DNA from 2 places in the Nocardiopsis rhodophaea genome. Region 2 is predicted to be linked to the other one. Evidence: riboswitches for the same ligand, from Rfam matches in the RefSeq annotation. Region 2 holds a riboswitch; the other holds the start of a gene.
The links. A riboswitch is a leader RNA that binds a small molecule or an ion and turns the genes downstream of it on or off. The one in region 2 is predicted to bind glycine.

Region 1 (7,695 bases), on a different contig from region 2:
GGCGGCGACGAGGTGCAGATCGGCAAGTTCCGACTGGTCCTGCTGACCAAGCCGCGGCGCTGAGCGGAGCACAACGGGGAGCCCGGTCGCACCGACGACCCGGCGGACGCGTCCGTCCGCGCCGTGGGCCGCACGGTCGGCCCGCGGCAGGTTTGCACTGCCTCTTCACCGGAGAGCCTTATCCCAACGAGGACCGTCACGGATGGTGCGTTTGACAGGGGGTTCCCGAAATTCCCGCCCATAGGCGGGGCCAGTGGCCTGGCCCGCGGCCGCCTTCGGCCCCGGACAGGTCTCGGACATCCGGCCTGTCGCGGTGTACCGTGAAATGACGGATAAGAGCACGGAGCAGAGCACATCCTGGCGAGTGCCCATCCGGCACGACGAGTCGTGGGACGGAGCCGCAGTGAAGCACATGGAGGTCGTCGGCGTACGGGTCGAGATGCCCTCGAACCAGCCGATCGTCCTGCTCAAAGAGTCCGACGGAGAACGCTACCTTCCGATCTGGATCGGTGCGGTGGAGGCCACCGCGATCGCTCTGGCCCAGCAGGGAGTCGTCCCCGCGCGGCCGCTGACCCATGACCTCTTCCGGGACGTCCTCGACGCGCTCGACGCCAGCCTGAGCACCGTCAACATCACGTCCCTGAGCGATGGCATCTTCTACGCCGACCTCGTCTTCTCCAACGGTGTCGAAGTGAGCGCGCGGCCATCGGACTCCATCGCCCTCGCCCTGCGCACCGGCGCGCCGATCTACGCCCATGACGACGTCGTCGACGAGGCGGGAGTGCCGATCCCGGACGAGCAGGAGGACGAGGTCGAGAAGTTCAGGGAGTTCCTCGACCAGATCACGCCGGAGGACTTCGGCCGGACCACCTGAGCGGCACCGGCCGACCCCGCCCCGCCGGGGCGGCGGGGCGGGCTGCCGCAGGTGACGCCCGCTGGGAGGCCGCACCGCGGCGGCTCCGGGAAAAGACTCGTTCGCGCCGCGCGTCCGCCGCTGCACCCGCTCGTGAACGGGCCCGAGCGCCGGGTTGCGGATGGTCGGTCGGGGAGCCGCAGAACAGCCGAAGAGGTTCCACGACGCGCCGATGGGTGTCGTTGACGCTGTCCATCCGACCGGCTTACCTTCATTGTCGAAGGAACCCGCGGCGCACCCTCCGACCCCCTGTCAAACCGCCGTGGGCCGAGGAGCCGGAGGTTCGGCGGTGGCGGTTACGAGCGGCAAGCGGCAAGCCTCGGGTCTCACACGCTCAGCGATACGGCGGGCGGGGGAGCAGGGGCTGCTGTGTGAAGAGGACGTGGTGGCGCTGCCTATGGACGTCGGCTATCGCGGCCCAACGGCGTGTGCGGCTGCTGGCATCACCTACCGGCAGCTGGACTACTGGGCGAGAACCGGGCTGGTCAGCCCGAGCATGCGCCCGGAGAGCGGCCGCGGCGGTCCGCCGCTGTACAGCGTCCGCGACATCCTCATCCTCAAGGTCGTCAAGCGGCTGATCGACACGGGCATCTCCCTGCAGCAGATCCGAAACGCGGTGGAGCACCTCCAGTGCCGCGACACCGCGGACATCGCCCAGATCACCCTGATGAGCGATGGCGTCAGTGTCTATGAGTGCACGACGCCCGACGAGGTCGTCGAGCTGCTCCAGGGCGGACAGGGCGTGTTCGGGATCGCGCTGGGCCGGGTCTGGCGCGAGGTCGAGGGCCGACTGCGCGATCTCCCCGGCGAGCACCTGCCGCTCCCGGCCGACGCTCACCCCGACGACGAGCTGGCGCGCCGCCGCCGCGAGCGGCGGATCGGCTAGGCCGTGCCTGGTGAATGCTTCCGGCGCGGCGAGCGGCCGATGGGGGCGCGCCCGCCGCGCGCCGTGGCGGGGGTGATCCGCGGGCCCGGCCGCCGACGGTGTCCGACTCGCCGTGATGCGGTGGCATGCCCGCGCCGGCAGTCGTTGGGCCACCACGTCGTGGAGCAACTGTGACATCCCAGGTGGCGGTGCCGTTGTGCCCCGTGCGGGGGCGGCCACCGGGCAGGGGCAGCGCTGCGGCGCTCGCGACGGTTTAGTACGGTTTGAGGAGACGCCGGGCTCACGATCTGCCGTCAGGGGCCGCTGGGACATGCCCGATGGATGGTTCGTGGGCCAGTCGTCGTGTACCGCGCGCGGGCACCGCACACCAGCGGTGCTCACGCAACGCATTGCCCACAAATGAACATGACCGGACCGTAGATACCACGCGGGAGAGACCCCCGACAGGGGCGCCGACGGGGCAATACTCCCCAGTAACCTCTCAGGCACCAGGGACCGCGTGGAGGAGGCCACTCTGGAGCGGCAGGCGCACTGCCGCCTGCGCCGCGCTTGCGCGGTATCGCGTGACAGAGGGGGAGACCACATAGGAGCAGCCGCGAGAAACGGCTACTGCGACCAGGAGGTCTCCATGCCGGAGCAGCCCACCCATGAGAACACCACGGGGGGAGCGCCCGCGCGCGTTTTCGCCGACCGGCACATCGGCCCGGATCCGTCGGAACTCGACCACATGCTCAAGGCGGTCGGATTCGGGTCCACGACGGACCTGATGGCGGCCGCCGTCCCGGAGAGCATTCTCAGCACGCCGGGTGGCCCCGCTCCATTGCGGCTCCCGCAGGCGGCCGGTGAAACCGACGCCCTCGCCGAGCTGCGCGCCCTTGCCGACCGCAACCAGGTCCTCACGTCGATGATCGGCCGCGGGTACTACGGCACCATCACCCCGCCGGTCATCCTCCGCAACATCCTGGAGAACCCGGCCTGGTACACGGCTTACACCCCCTACCAGCCCGAGATCTCCCAGGGGCGCCTCGAAGCCCTGCTGAACTTCCAGACGATGGTCAGCGACCTGACCGGGCGCGCGGTCTCCGGGTCCTCTCTGCTGGACGAGGCGACCGCCGCGGGCGAGGCCATGACGCTCGCCCGGCGCGCGACGCGCGGCAAGGCCGCGGCGTTCATCGTCGACTCCGACGTTTTCCCGCAGACGCTGTCGGTGCTGCGCACCCGCGCTGAGCCGCTCGGTATCGACATCGTCGTCGCCGACCTGAGCGAGGGGCTGCCCGACATCGAGGCGTTCGGCGTGCTCGTGCAGTACCCCGCCGCCAGCGGCGCCGTCCGCGACCCGCGCCCGGTCATCGAGGCCGCGCACGAGCGCGGCGCCCTGGCGGTCGTCGCGGCCGACATCCTCGCCCTGACCATGCTCCGCAGCCCCGGCGAGCTGGGGGCCGACATCGCGGTCGGCTCGACGCAGCGCTTCGGCGTGCCCATGGGCTTTGGTGGTCCGCACGCCGGCTACATGTCGGTGCGGGAGGGCCTGCAGCGCCAGCTGCCCGGCCGCCTCGTCGGCGTCTCGGTCGACAACGCGGGCACGCCCGCCTATCGCCTCGCCCTGCAGACCCGCGAGCAGCACATCCGCCGTGAGAAGGCCACCAGCAACATCTGCACCGCCCAGGTCCTGCTCGCGGTGATGGCCGGGATGTACGCGGTCTACCACGGTCCGCACGGGCTGCGCGCGATCGCCGAGGACGTGCACGGCCGCACCGTCCGGCTCGCCGAGGGACTGCGCGCCCGCGGCTTCGAGGTCGTGCACGGGGACTTCTTCGACACCCTGCGCGTCCGCGTCCAGGGCGGCGCCGACGGCGTGCTGCAGGCGGCCCGCGAGCGCGGGGTCAACCTGCTGCGCGTCTCCGACGACATCGTCGGCGTCTCCTGCGATGAGACCACCACCGACGCGCAGCTGGACCTGGTGCTCGCGGCGTTCGGCGGCAAGGAGGGCGCCGGCGCGGGTGACGGCGCGGCCGTCGCCCTGCCCGAGGCGTTGCGACGCGGCGTGGACTACCTTGACCACCAGGTCTTCAACACCCACCGCAGCGAGACGTCCCTGCTGCGCTACATGCGGCGGCTGGCCGACAAGGACCTCGCCCTGGACCGCAGCATGATCCCGCTCGGCTCGTGCACCATGAAGCTCAACTCCACGGCCGAGATGGAGTCCATCACCTGGCCGGCGTTTGCCGAGCTGCACCCGTTCGCTCCCCTGGAGCAGGCGGCCGGAACCGTCGCCCTGGTGCGCGACCTGGAGACGTGGCTGGCCGAGGTGACCGGGTACGACGCGGTGTCGCTGCAGCCCAACGCCGGTTCGCAGGGCGAGCTCGCCGGCCTGCTGGCGATCCGCGGCTACCACCGCGAGCGCGGTGAGGCCAAGCGCGAGGTCTGCCTGATTCCCAGCTCCGCCCACGGCACCAACGCGGCCAGCGCCGTGATGGCCGGTATGCGGGTCGCCGTCGTGGCCTGCGACAAGGGCGGCAACATCGACATGGACGACCTGCGCGCCAAGATCGACAAGCACGGCGACGAACTGGCCGCGCTGATGGTGACCTACCCGTCCACCCACGGCGTCTACGAGGACACCATCACCGAGGTGTGCCACCTGGTCCACGAGGCCGGCGGCCAGGTCTACGTGGACGGTGCTAACCTCAACGCGCTGCTGGGCTGGGCCAAGCCGGGCAAGTTCGGCGCCGACGTCAGCCACCTCAACCTGCACAAGACCTTCTGCATCCCGCACGGCGGCGGCGGTCCGGGTGTCGGCCCGGTGGCGGTGCGGTCGCACCTGGCCGGGTTCCTGCCCAACCACCCGGGCCAGCCCGACGCGGGGCCGCACACCGGTGTCGGCCCCGTCGCGGCGGCGCCGTTCGGCTCGGCCGGGATCCTGCCGATCTCCTGGGCCTACATCCGGATGATGGGCGAGCAGGGCCTGCGTTCGGCCACCGAGGTGGCGGTACTCAGCGCCAACTACGTGGCCAAGCGACTGGAGCCCTACTACCCGGTGCTCTACACCGGAAAGGGCGGGCTGGTCGCCCACGAGTGCATCATCGACATCCGCGACCTGGCCAAGAAGACCGGTGTCACCAACGAGGACGTCGCCAAGCGGCTCATCGACTACGGCTTCCACGCCCCGACGATGTCCTTTCCGGTGGCCGGGACCCTCATGGTGGAACCCACGGAGAGCGAGAACCTTCAGGAGCTGGACCGCTTCATCGACGCGATGATCGCGATCCGCGCCGAGATCGACCGCGTCGCCGACGGTACCTACGACGCCGAGGACAACCCGCTGAAGAACGCCCCGCACACCGCCGAGGCGCTCACCGCCGACGACTGGAAGCACGCCTACAGCCGGAGCGAGGCCGGCTACCCCGTGCCGGAGCTGCGGCTGAACAAGTACTGGTCCCCGGTCGGCCGCATCGACCAGGCGTACGGCGACCGCAACCTCGTCTGCGCGTGCCCGCCGCCCGAGGCCTTCGGGGAGTAGGAGGGGGCCTCAGCGGAGGCGCGCCAAGCGGGCGATGAATCCGACGTGGCGTCGGTCCCCGAACCTCGGGGACCGACGCCACGTCGGTGTGTCCCGGCGGTGTTCGGCGCTCGGGAGCGACGCTGGATTCGGACACCGCGTCGCGCGCTATTAGGCCGCGATCTACGTATCTACATCGTAAAGGCGCGGGTTCCTCGGTCCCTCAGCCAATAACCGACCTCGATTCGTCCGCAGACCCGCGTCCACACGTTAGTCTCCGAGAAACACGGCCCGAATCGACTGCGGCTTCGGCGGTCCGAGGGCCACATCCCCTCGTGCGGAAAGCGACGCCTCATGACCGCGACGTCCAGAAACTCTCCATTCGCCGCCGCCGACGAGCCCCCGGAGCCGGATTTCCAGAACCTCTGCGATCAGGCACGAGATCTGGCCGAAAGCGGCTACCTCAAGCGTGCCGCCCAGGTGTACACCCGAGTGCTGGAGGGCGGGTCGCGGAGCCACCGTGCGCTGGCCGCGCTCGGGCTCGCGGTCGTCCGGCACGACATGGGCGACATCAGCGGCGCCCGCGAGGCCGGCCGGATCGCGATGGACACCGGTCACCCCGAGTACGCTCCGCGCGCCGCCTACCACCTCGCCCTCTCCTACGAGGCGGAGGGCGTCGCCGAGCAGGCGGAGCGGGCGTGGCGCGGTGTGCTCGACGCCGGGAACGACCGCTACACCCCGGCGGCCCACTACGGGCTCGCCCGGCTCGCCGAAGAACGGGGCGATGCGGCGGGCGCGGTCGCGCACTGGGGGCAGGTCCTGGAGGGACCGGATACCGCACTCGCCGCGCGGGCGGCCCACGACTACGCCGAGCGGCTGCTCGCGCGGGGCGAGGTGGACGCCGCGGCCGAGGTCGTCCAGCGGGGACTGGCCGCGGAGGAGCACCCCCGGCTGCGCCTGCTGCTCGGCGCTGTCTGCGTGGAGCGCGCGATCGGCGAGTTCGGCGCGGTCGTCGACGCCTCCCGGAGCGACCCGGAGGGCGCGCGGACCGTGGAGCCCGCCACCGCCGCGGCCGCCGTCGAACTGCTGGCCCGCCTGCTCGCCGTGCGCGGCGACGCGGACGGCGCCGAGCGGACGTGGGAGCTGGGGCTGACGCACAGCGACACCGCGACCGCCGCCGACGTGCGCTCACGGTTGCGTCGGGGCTTCTTGGCACCCCACACCGACAGCCCGGCCGAGGGGGGCATGGACGCGGCACCGGGAACAGGGGCGGGAGACGCCCCGGCGGAGGAGGTTGTCGCCTGGTGGGACCCCTATCTGGAGGCGGCCGTCACCCAGGGCAGCCTGCCGATGCTCACCGGCGAGCTGTTCTCGGCCGTCGATCAGATGTACACCCGCCTCGCCGTGCCCCTCGCGGACGGCGAGACACGGGTGGCGGCTCTGCGGCACACTCTTCAGGAGGCGGTCCGCTCACCGGGCGCGTACGTGTGGGGGCGGTCGCTGCACGAGGACTTCGCCGAACGCCTGCGCCTGGCCACCGGCGCCGAAGCGGACGTCCTCTCCGAAGGCTGGCCGGACCACGACGGTCCGCGCCGGTGAGGCCGAGACAACCAACGAAGGTCTAATGGAGATCGCTACGCCCCGGGGACCGGCCCGGGTGGACCTGGATCACCCCGACGGCCGCCCCCGGTACCTGCTCGTCATCACCACGCCCCGGGGACCGGCCCGGGTGGACCTGGATCACCCCGACGGCCGCCCCCGGTACCTGCTCGTCATCACCCACGGCGCCGGCGGCGGCGTGGACGCGCCCGATATCGACGCGGTGTGCGGCGCCGCGCTGAAGGAGGGCGCCGCCGTCGCCCGGGTCACGCAGTCCTACCGCGTGGCCGGGCGCAAGATGCCCGGGGCGAAGACGGAGCCGCAGGACGAGGCGTGGCGCGCGGTGGTGGAGGCCCTGACCGCGCGCCCGGAGTTCGCGGACGTGCCGCTGGTGCTCAGCGGCCGGAGTAACGGCGCCCGGGTCGCCTGCCGGACGGCCGCGGGGCTGGGGGCGGCCGCCGTGGTCGCACTGGCGTTCCCCCTGCATCCGCCGGGCAAGCCGGAGCGGTCGCGCGCGGCGGAGCTGCGCGCGGCGGGTGTCCCCACGCTCGTGGTCAACGGTGATCGGGATCCGTTCGGTGTGCCCGACGCGGCCGACGCCACGACGCTGGCGGTCCGGCCGGGGGAGCGGCACGATCTCGCCAAGGATCCGGGGGCCGTGGCGGGGGTCGTGGTGGAGTGGGTCGCCCGCCACGTTGCGTGAACGGGCGATTCCCCGTCGTCGGATCATGCGGTGCGTCGTGGAGCTGACGTGGCTGTCGGTGGCGCGGTCGCGGGCCGCGCCGTCGCGGGGCCGAT
Region 2 (7,695 bases):
TTCGACGTCGCGGCCGCGGAGCACCCCGACCGGATCGCGCTGTGGATCGTCGAGGAGGACGGCACCGAGACGAAGCAGACCTACGCCGAGCTCGCGCGGCGCTCGGGCCAGGTCGCCAACTGGCTGCACGCCCAGGGCGTGCATCGCGGCGACCGCATCCTGATCATGCTCGGCAATCAGGTGGAGCTGTGGGAGGCGACCCTGGCCGCCATGCGGCTGGGCGCGGTCGTCATCCCGGCGACCACGCTGCTCTCCACGGCCGACCTCGCCGACCGCATCGAGCGGGGCGGGGTCGCCCACGTCATCGCCAACGCAGTGGACACCCCCAAGTTCGAGGGCCTCGGCGGGCACTGGACCCGCATCGCGGTCGGGATCATGGAAGGCTGGCTCGACTACACCGACACGCAGCACGCCGGGCTGGACTTCGTGCCCGACGGCCCCACCTCCGCCGACGACCCGCTGCTGCTGTACTTCACGTCGGGCACCACCTCCCAGCCCAAGCTGGTGCTGCACACCCACCTGTCCTATCCGGTGGGGCACCTGTCCACCATGTTCTGGGTGGGGATCCGTCCCGGCGACGTGCACCTGAACATCTCCTCACCGGGCTGGGCCAAGCACGCCTACAGCAGCATCTTCGCGCCGTGGAACGCCCAGGCGACGGTGCTGGTGGTGAACCAGTCCAAGTTCAACCCCTCCTACCTGCTGAGCCAGATAGCGCACTGCGGCGTCGACACGTTCTGCGCCCCGCCCACGGTGTGGCGGATGCTGATCCAGGCCGACCTTGGGGCGTGGAACGTCCCCATGCGCGAGGTGGTGGCGGCGGGTGAGCCGCTCAACCCCGAGGTCATCGAGCAGGTGCGGCGCGCCTGGGGGTTGACCGTGCGCGACGGGTTCGGGCAGACGGAGACGACCGTGCAGATCGGCAACGGCCCCGGCCAGGAGATCCGGCCCGGGTCCATGGGCCGCCCCATGCCGGGGTTCACGATCGCGCTGGAGGACCCCGTCACCGGGGAGGTGGGCGACCAGGGCGAAATCTGCCTCGACCTGGCCGACGACCCCGTCGGGCTGATGGCCGGTTACCACGACAACGAGGAGCGCACCAAGCAGGTGATGCGCCACGGCCGCTACCACACCGGTGATGTCGCCAGCCGCGACGCCGACGGCTACATCACCTACATCGGGCGGGGCGACGACGTCTTCAAGGCCTCCGACTACCGCATCTCCCCCTTCGAGCTGGAGAGCGTACTCATCGAGCACGAGGCCGTGGCCGAGGCGGCCGTCGTGCCGTCCCCCGACCCGGTGCGGCTGGCCGTACCCAAGGCGTACGTCACCCTCACGGAGGGCAGGGCCGCGGACCCCGAGACCGCGCGCGACATCCTCCGCTACGCGCGGGAGAACCTCGCCCCCTTCAAGCGGGTGCGGCGCCTGGAGTTCGCCGAGCTGCCCAAGACGGTCTCCGGCAAGATCCGTCGGGTGGAGCTGCGCGCGGCCGAGGAGCGGCGCGGCACCGGCCGCGGTTCCCGCAACGAGTACGAGTATTGGGAAGAGGACTTCCCGGGGCTCAAGGACGAGGAAGAATGAGCGTGGACGGCACCGACGAGGCCGGCAACGCTGTGAGACGGCTCCCCGGCCGGCCCGGATGCGGCGCGGGGCCGCGGTCGTTGTTTCCGCGGTCGTGACCGGCCCCGCCCCGCGATCAGTGTCGATGAGCCCCACCACAATCGAGGGGCGTCGGAAGCCGCGCCGGTCCCGTCGCGTTAGTGTTGCCGGAGGCCACGTGGGGATGAGGGATAGAGGAACGGCATGCCGAACACCAACGACACCAGGGTCGAAAGCTACCTTCCCCTGGTCGCGCCACAGGACGTTTTGGCCGAGCTGCCGATGGGCCCCGAGCGCAGCGCCCTCGTCGAGGACGCCCGCGCTGAGGTCAAGGGGATCATCGACGGCACCGACGACCGGCTGCTGGTGATCGTCGGGCCGTGTTCGGTTCACGACCCCGAGGCCGCGCTCGACTACGCCCACCGCCTCAAGGGCCTCATCCCGTCGCTCAGCAGCGAGCTGTGCGTGGTGATGCGCGTCTACTTCGAGAAACCGCGCACCACGCTCGGCTGGAAGGGCCTGATCAACGACCCGGGCCTGGACGAGACCTATGACGTGCACCGCGGGCTGCGCGCCGCCCGCAAGTTGCTGCTCGACATCGGCTCGCTGGGGGTCCCCTCCGGCACCGAGTTCCTCGACCCGATCACCCCGCAGTACATCGCCGACGCCGTCGCGTGGGGCGCCATTGGCGCCCGCACCACCGAGAGCCAGGTGCACCGCCAGCTCAGCAGCGGCCTGAGCATGCCGGTCGGCTTCAAGAACGGCACCGACGGCGACGTGCAGGTCGCGGTGGACGCCTGCGGCGCTGCCGCCGCCTCGCACACCTTCTTCGGTGTCGACCCCAGCGGCGCCGGGTCGGTCGTGGTGACCCAAGGTAACCCCGACTGCCACGTGATCCTGCGCGGCGGGCGTTCCGGCCCCAATTACGACGCGCAAAGCGTCGGTGCGGCGCTCGATGTCATCGAGGGGTCGGGCCTGCCCCGCCGCGTCATGATCGACGCGAGCCACGCCAACAGCAGCAAGGACCACACCCGCCAGCCGGGTGTCGCCAACGCCATCGGCGACCAGATCGCCGCGGGTGAGAAGGGCATCGTCGGCGTGATGCTGGAGAGCAACCTCATCGAGGGCGCGCAGAAGCTCAACGACCCGGCCGACCTCACCTACGGCCAGTCCATCACCGACAAGTGCATGGGCTGGGAGACCACCGAGGGTGTCCTCAGCGGACTGGCCGAGGCCGTCCGCAACCGCCGCAAGGCCTGACATCCGACCATCTCCGGTGTGCCGGGAGAATCGCCATGATCACCGGGAGAATAGGGTGCCCGCACGTCCAGTGTTGCCGCGTTTTCTTGCGATGGTCATGGCGGCAGGCCTCGACTCTGTCCGTTCTGTCTGGCCAAACGCCGTCATTATCGGCGACAGGGCTGCGGACAGCGCTTTCCCACCCCGCGGGACCGCCCAGCACACCCACGGCCCGGCCCCGTGGTGATCACGGCTTCTGTCGCGGCAACACGGACGGAGTCCAGGGCATTCGCCCTGATCTTCAACGGAGGAGGGCGGGGGGACGGGCGCCCTTGGGGCTCGTTATCGCCGCTGCTAGGCTGACCGGTAGTCGCTGACCCCGTACGGGAGAGTGCCCCCGCATCCAGCGCGGGCCGCCGAAGGAGCAATTCCTCCCCGAAGACAACCTCTCAGGCGCACAGGACCGTACGGGCGAGACCACTCTGGAAAGCAGGAGCTCACCGCTCCTCGCCGAAGGTGCAAGCCACGCCGCGCGCGGGCGAAGCTCTCAGGCACCGATGACAGAGGGGGAGGATGGCAACGCCTTTGCAGATTCGACGTCCATCCTCTCGGGAGTGCCCATGACGGAGCCTACGAGCGCCCCCCGCCCCACACCGCTGCACGCGGTCCACGAGCGGCTGGGTGCCACCCTGGTCGACTTCGCCGGGTGGCTGATGCCGCTGCGCTACGGCAGCGAGACCGCCGAGCACAAGGCGGTGCGCGAGCACGCCGGCCTGTTCGACCTGTCCCACATGGGGGAAATCAGCGTCACCGGCCCGCAGGCCGCCGCGTTCCTCGACTACGCGCTGGTCGGGCACCTCTCCAAGGTCAAGGTCGGCCGCGCCCGCTACACGATGATCACCGCGGCGGACGGCGGGGTGCTGGACGACCTGATCGTCTACCGGCTCGGCGAGGAGGAGTACCTTGTCGTCGCCAACGCCGCCAACCACGACACCGTCGTGGCCGCGCTCACCGAGCGCGTCGCGGGGTTCGACGCCCGGGTGGAGGACCAGTCCGCCGAGTACGCTCTCATCGCGCTGCAGGGCCCGGAGGCCGTGCGGATCCTGGGCCCCCTCACCGACGCCGACCTCTCCGGGATCAAGTACTACGCGGGCTACGCCCACACCGTGGCGGGATACCCCGTCCTGCTGGCCCGCACCGGCTACACCGGTGAGGACGGCTTCGAGATCTTCCTCCGGCCGGGCTCCGACGCCCCCGCCGTCTGGGACGCGCTGCTCGCCGCCGGAGAACCCTACGGCCTGACCCCGGCCGGACTGTCCGCGCGCGACACGCTCCGCTTGGAGGCGGGGATGCCGCTGTACGGCAACGAGCTCAGCGCCGAACTCACGCCCTTCGACGCCGGCCAGGGCCGCGTGGTCAAGTTCGAGAAGGACAGCGATTTCGTGGGCCGCGCCGCCCTGGCCAAGGCCGCCGAGACCGAGCGCACGCGTCGCCTGGTCGGCCTCATCGGCCGCGGCCGCCGCCCCCTGCGCAACGGTCAGGAGGTCCTGCGGGAGGGAACGCCGGTGGGGTCCATCACCAGTGGCGCCCCCTCCCCTACGCTGGGCAAGCCGATCGCGATGGCCTACGTCGACGGCGACCTCGACATCACGTCCGGTGAGTTCACCGTGGACGTGCGGGGCCGCGCGGAGGCGGTCGACGTGGTCGAGCTGCCCTTCTACAAGCGGGACCGCTGATGTAGCTGGCCTCATGGGGGCCAGAGCGCGAGCCGCGGTGCGGGCCGCGTCGGCGACCCGGCAGAATCTCTGTCAGGGCCGATGACGAGCCGCATGGTGCAGGACACGACCGCGCGGACGTGTCGCGCGGTGCCGGATAACGAATGATCTCCTGGGGAGTTGAATTGAGCGTTCCCGCTGAGCTGAACTACACGAAAGAGCACGAGTGGGTGGCCATCGCCGATGGTGTCGCCACCATCGGCATCACGGCCTTCGCCACCGAGGCGCTGGGAGACATCGTTTTCGTCGACCCGCCGGAGACCGGGACCACGGTGGAGGCCGGTGACACCTGTGGCGAGGTCGAGTCGACCAAGTCCGTCAGCGACATCTACGCGCCGGTGAACGGCGAGGTCGTCGACGTCAACCAGGCCGCGGTGGAGAACCCCGAGATCATCGGCGAAGACCCTTACGGCCGCGGTTGGCTTTTCAAGGTGGAACTCTCCGAAGACCCGGCCGACCTGCTGACCCCCGAGCAGTACACCCAGGTCACCGAAGGCGAGGTCTGATCACATGACCGAGACGCGCAACATGCTCGACCAGACACTGGAGCAGTTCGACCCCGAGGTCGCGGCGGCCGTCAACGACGAGCTCGCCCGCCAGCGCGACACGCTGGAGATGATCGCCTCCGAGAACTTCGCGCCGCAGGCAGTGCTGGAGGCCCAGGGGACGGTCCTCACCAACAAGTACGCCGAGGGCTACCCCGGCCGCCGCTACTACGGCGGCTGCGAGCACGTCGACGTCGTCGAGCAGCTCGCGATCGACCGCGCCAAGGCGCTGTTCGGCGCCGAACACGCCAACGTGCAGCCGCACTCGGGCGCCCAGGCGAACACAGCGGTGTACTTCGCGCTGCTCAAGCCGGGCGACACGATCCTGGGCCTGGACCTTGCGCACGGCGGACACCTGACCCACGGGATGCGGCTCAACTACTCCGGCAAGATCCTCAACGCCGTCGCCTACCACGTGCGCGACGAGGACGGCACCGTCGACTACGACGAGGTCGAGAAGCTGGCCAAGGAGCACCAGCCGAAGATGATCGTGGCCGGGTGGTCGGCCTACCCGCGGCAGCTGGACTTCGCGCGGTTCCGCGAGATCGCCGACGAGGTCGGCGCGATCCTCTTCGTCGACATGGCGCACTTCGCCGGGCTGGTGGCGGCCGGGCTGCACCCCAACCCGGTGCCCTACGCCGACGTCGTCACCACGACCACGCACAAGACGCTCGGCGGCCCCCGCGGCGGGCTCATCCTCGCCAAGGAGGAGCTGGGCAAGAAGATCAACTCCGCGGTGTTCCCCGGCATGCAGGGCGGTCCGCTGGAGCACGTGATCGCGGCGAAGGCGGTCGCGCTGAAGATGGCGGCGGGCGAGGAGTTCGCCGACCGCCAGCGGCGCACCCAGGCCGGTGCGCGGATCCTCGCCGAGCGCCTCACGCAGCCCGACGCCGTCGAGGCCGGGGTGCGGGTGCTCACCGGCGGCACCGATGTCCACCTGGTGCTGGTGGACCTGGTGAACTCCGAGCTCAACGGCCGTGAGGCGGAGGACCGCCTGCACGAGATCGGCATCACGGTCAACCGCAACGCGGTGCCCAACGACCCGCGCCCGCCGATGGTCACCTCCGGGCTGCGCGTCGGTACGCCGGCGCTGGCCACCCGGGGCTTCGACGAGACGGACTTCGCCGAGGTCGCCGACATCCTCGCCGAGGCGCTCAAGCCGGAGTACGACGCGGCCGCCCTGCGCGACCGCGTGGTCGCCCTCGCGCGCAAGCACCCGCTCTACCCGGGCCTGTAGCGGGACATCTCCGCCACCCCGGCGCGCGGGTTCGGGGCGTGCGGCGCATCGCCGCCGCACGACCTCATACCTCGTCATCAGACAGCCGGGCCGTGCGCCGTCGCACCGAGTTCGGCGCAGGGCCCGGCTGTCGGCGTTTTACACGGCCGGTGCCCCGCAACCGCTTCCGACTATCGCACCCTGTACTCAACGAGGAGGGCAGGAACCATGGCTATCAGCGTTTTCGACCTTTTCAAGATCGGTATCGGCCCCTCCAGCTCGCACACGGTCGGCCCGATGAAGGCGGCCCGCACGTTCGTCACGGGCCTGGCCGACACCGGCCTGCTCGACCGGGTGGCCACGGTGCGGGCCGAGCTGTACGGCTCGCTCGCGCTCACCGGCAAGGGGCACGGCAGCGACACCGCGGTCATCCTCGGGCTGCTCGGGGAGACCCCGGAGGACGTCGACGTCGACGCGGTACCGGAGCTGCTGAGCCGGGTTCGCACCACCCGGCTCCTCGCGCTGGGCGGACACCGGGAGATCACCTTCGACCCGGCCGTACACGTCGACTTCCGGCGCAAGGAGAGCCTGCCGGGTCATCCCAACGGCATGCGGTTCGCGGCCTTCGACGCCGAGGGCGCTGAGCTCCGCTCGCGGGTCTACTACTCGGTGGGCGGCGGTTTCGTCGTCGACGAGGAAGCCGCCGGGGCCGACCGCATCAAGCCGGACGACACCCCGCTCCCCTACCCGTTCGCCACGGCCGCGGAGCTACTCGGGCTGTGCCGCGAGACGGGTATGTCGATCAGCTCCATCATGCTCGCCAACGAGCAGGCGTTCGGCCGCACGCGCCAGCAGATCCACGACGAGCTGCTGGAGATCTGGCACGTGATGCGCCAGTGCGTCCGCCGCGGCGTCACCACCGAGGGCACCCTCCCCGGCGGCCTCAAGGTCCCCCGCCGCGCCCACCGCCTCTACCGCCAGCTGGGCGGCTCGTGCGACGCGACCGGCCTCCTCAAGCCGGACCGGACCGACCTCAGCGACCCGATGCGCGGCAGCGACTGGATCACCCTCTACGCGCTGGCCGTGAACGAGGAGAACGCGGCGGGCGGCCGCGTGGTGACCGCCCCGACCAACGGCGCGGCCGGGATCGTCCCCGCGGTGCTGCACTACTACACCCACTTCACCGACGGCGCCAACGACGACGGCGTCGTCCGCTTCCTGCTCACAGCGGGCGCCATCGGCATCCTCTTCAAGGAGAACGCCTCCATCTCCGGCGCCGAGGTCGGCTGCCAGGGCGAGGTCGGCTCCGCCTCCTCCATGG

Region 1: another riboswitch for glycine. It lies ahead of gcvP (aminomethyl-transferring glycine dehydrogenase); the one in region 2 lies ahead of gcvT (glycine cleavage system aminomethyltransferase GcvT).

The regions. Positions count from the first base shown of each region.
Region 1 covers NZ_BAAAPC010000005.1:198,115-205,809, forward strand. The annotation lists gene ABD259_RS07600 (FHA domain-containing protein) at 1-63, shown strand, start outside; gene ABD259_RS07605 (bifunctional nuclease family protein) at 404-874, shown strand; gene ABD259_RS07610 (MerR family transcriptional regulator) at 1,203-1,799, shown strand; glycine riboswitch at 2,218-2,307, shown strand; gene gcvP (aminomethyl-transferring glycine dehydrogenase) at 2,428-5,319, shown strand; gene ABD259_RS07620 (tetratricopeptide repeat protein) at 5,653-6,897, shown strand; gene ABD259_RS07625 (alpha/beta hydrolase family protein) at 6,923-7,600, shown strand.
Region 2 covers NZ_BAAAPC010000011.1:214,462-222,156, forward strand. The annotation lists gene ABD259_RS14455 (AMP-binding protein) at 1-1,581, shown strand, start outside; gene ABD259_RS14460 (3-deoxy-7-phosphoheptulonate synthase) at 1,804-2,859, shown strand; glycine riboswitch at 3,213-3,314, shown strand; gene gcvT (glycine cleavage system aminomethyltransferase GcvT) at 3,459-4,574, shown strand; gene gcvH (glycine cleavage system protein GcvH) at 4,739-5,119, shown strand; gene ABD259_RS14475 (serine hydroxymethyltransferase) at 5,124-6,395, shown strand; gene ABD259_RS14480 (L-serine ammonia-lyase) at 6,603-7,695, shown strand, end outside.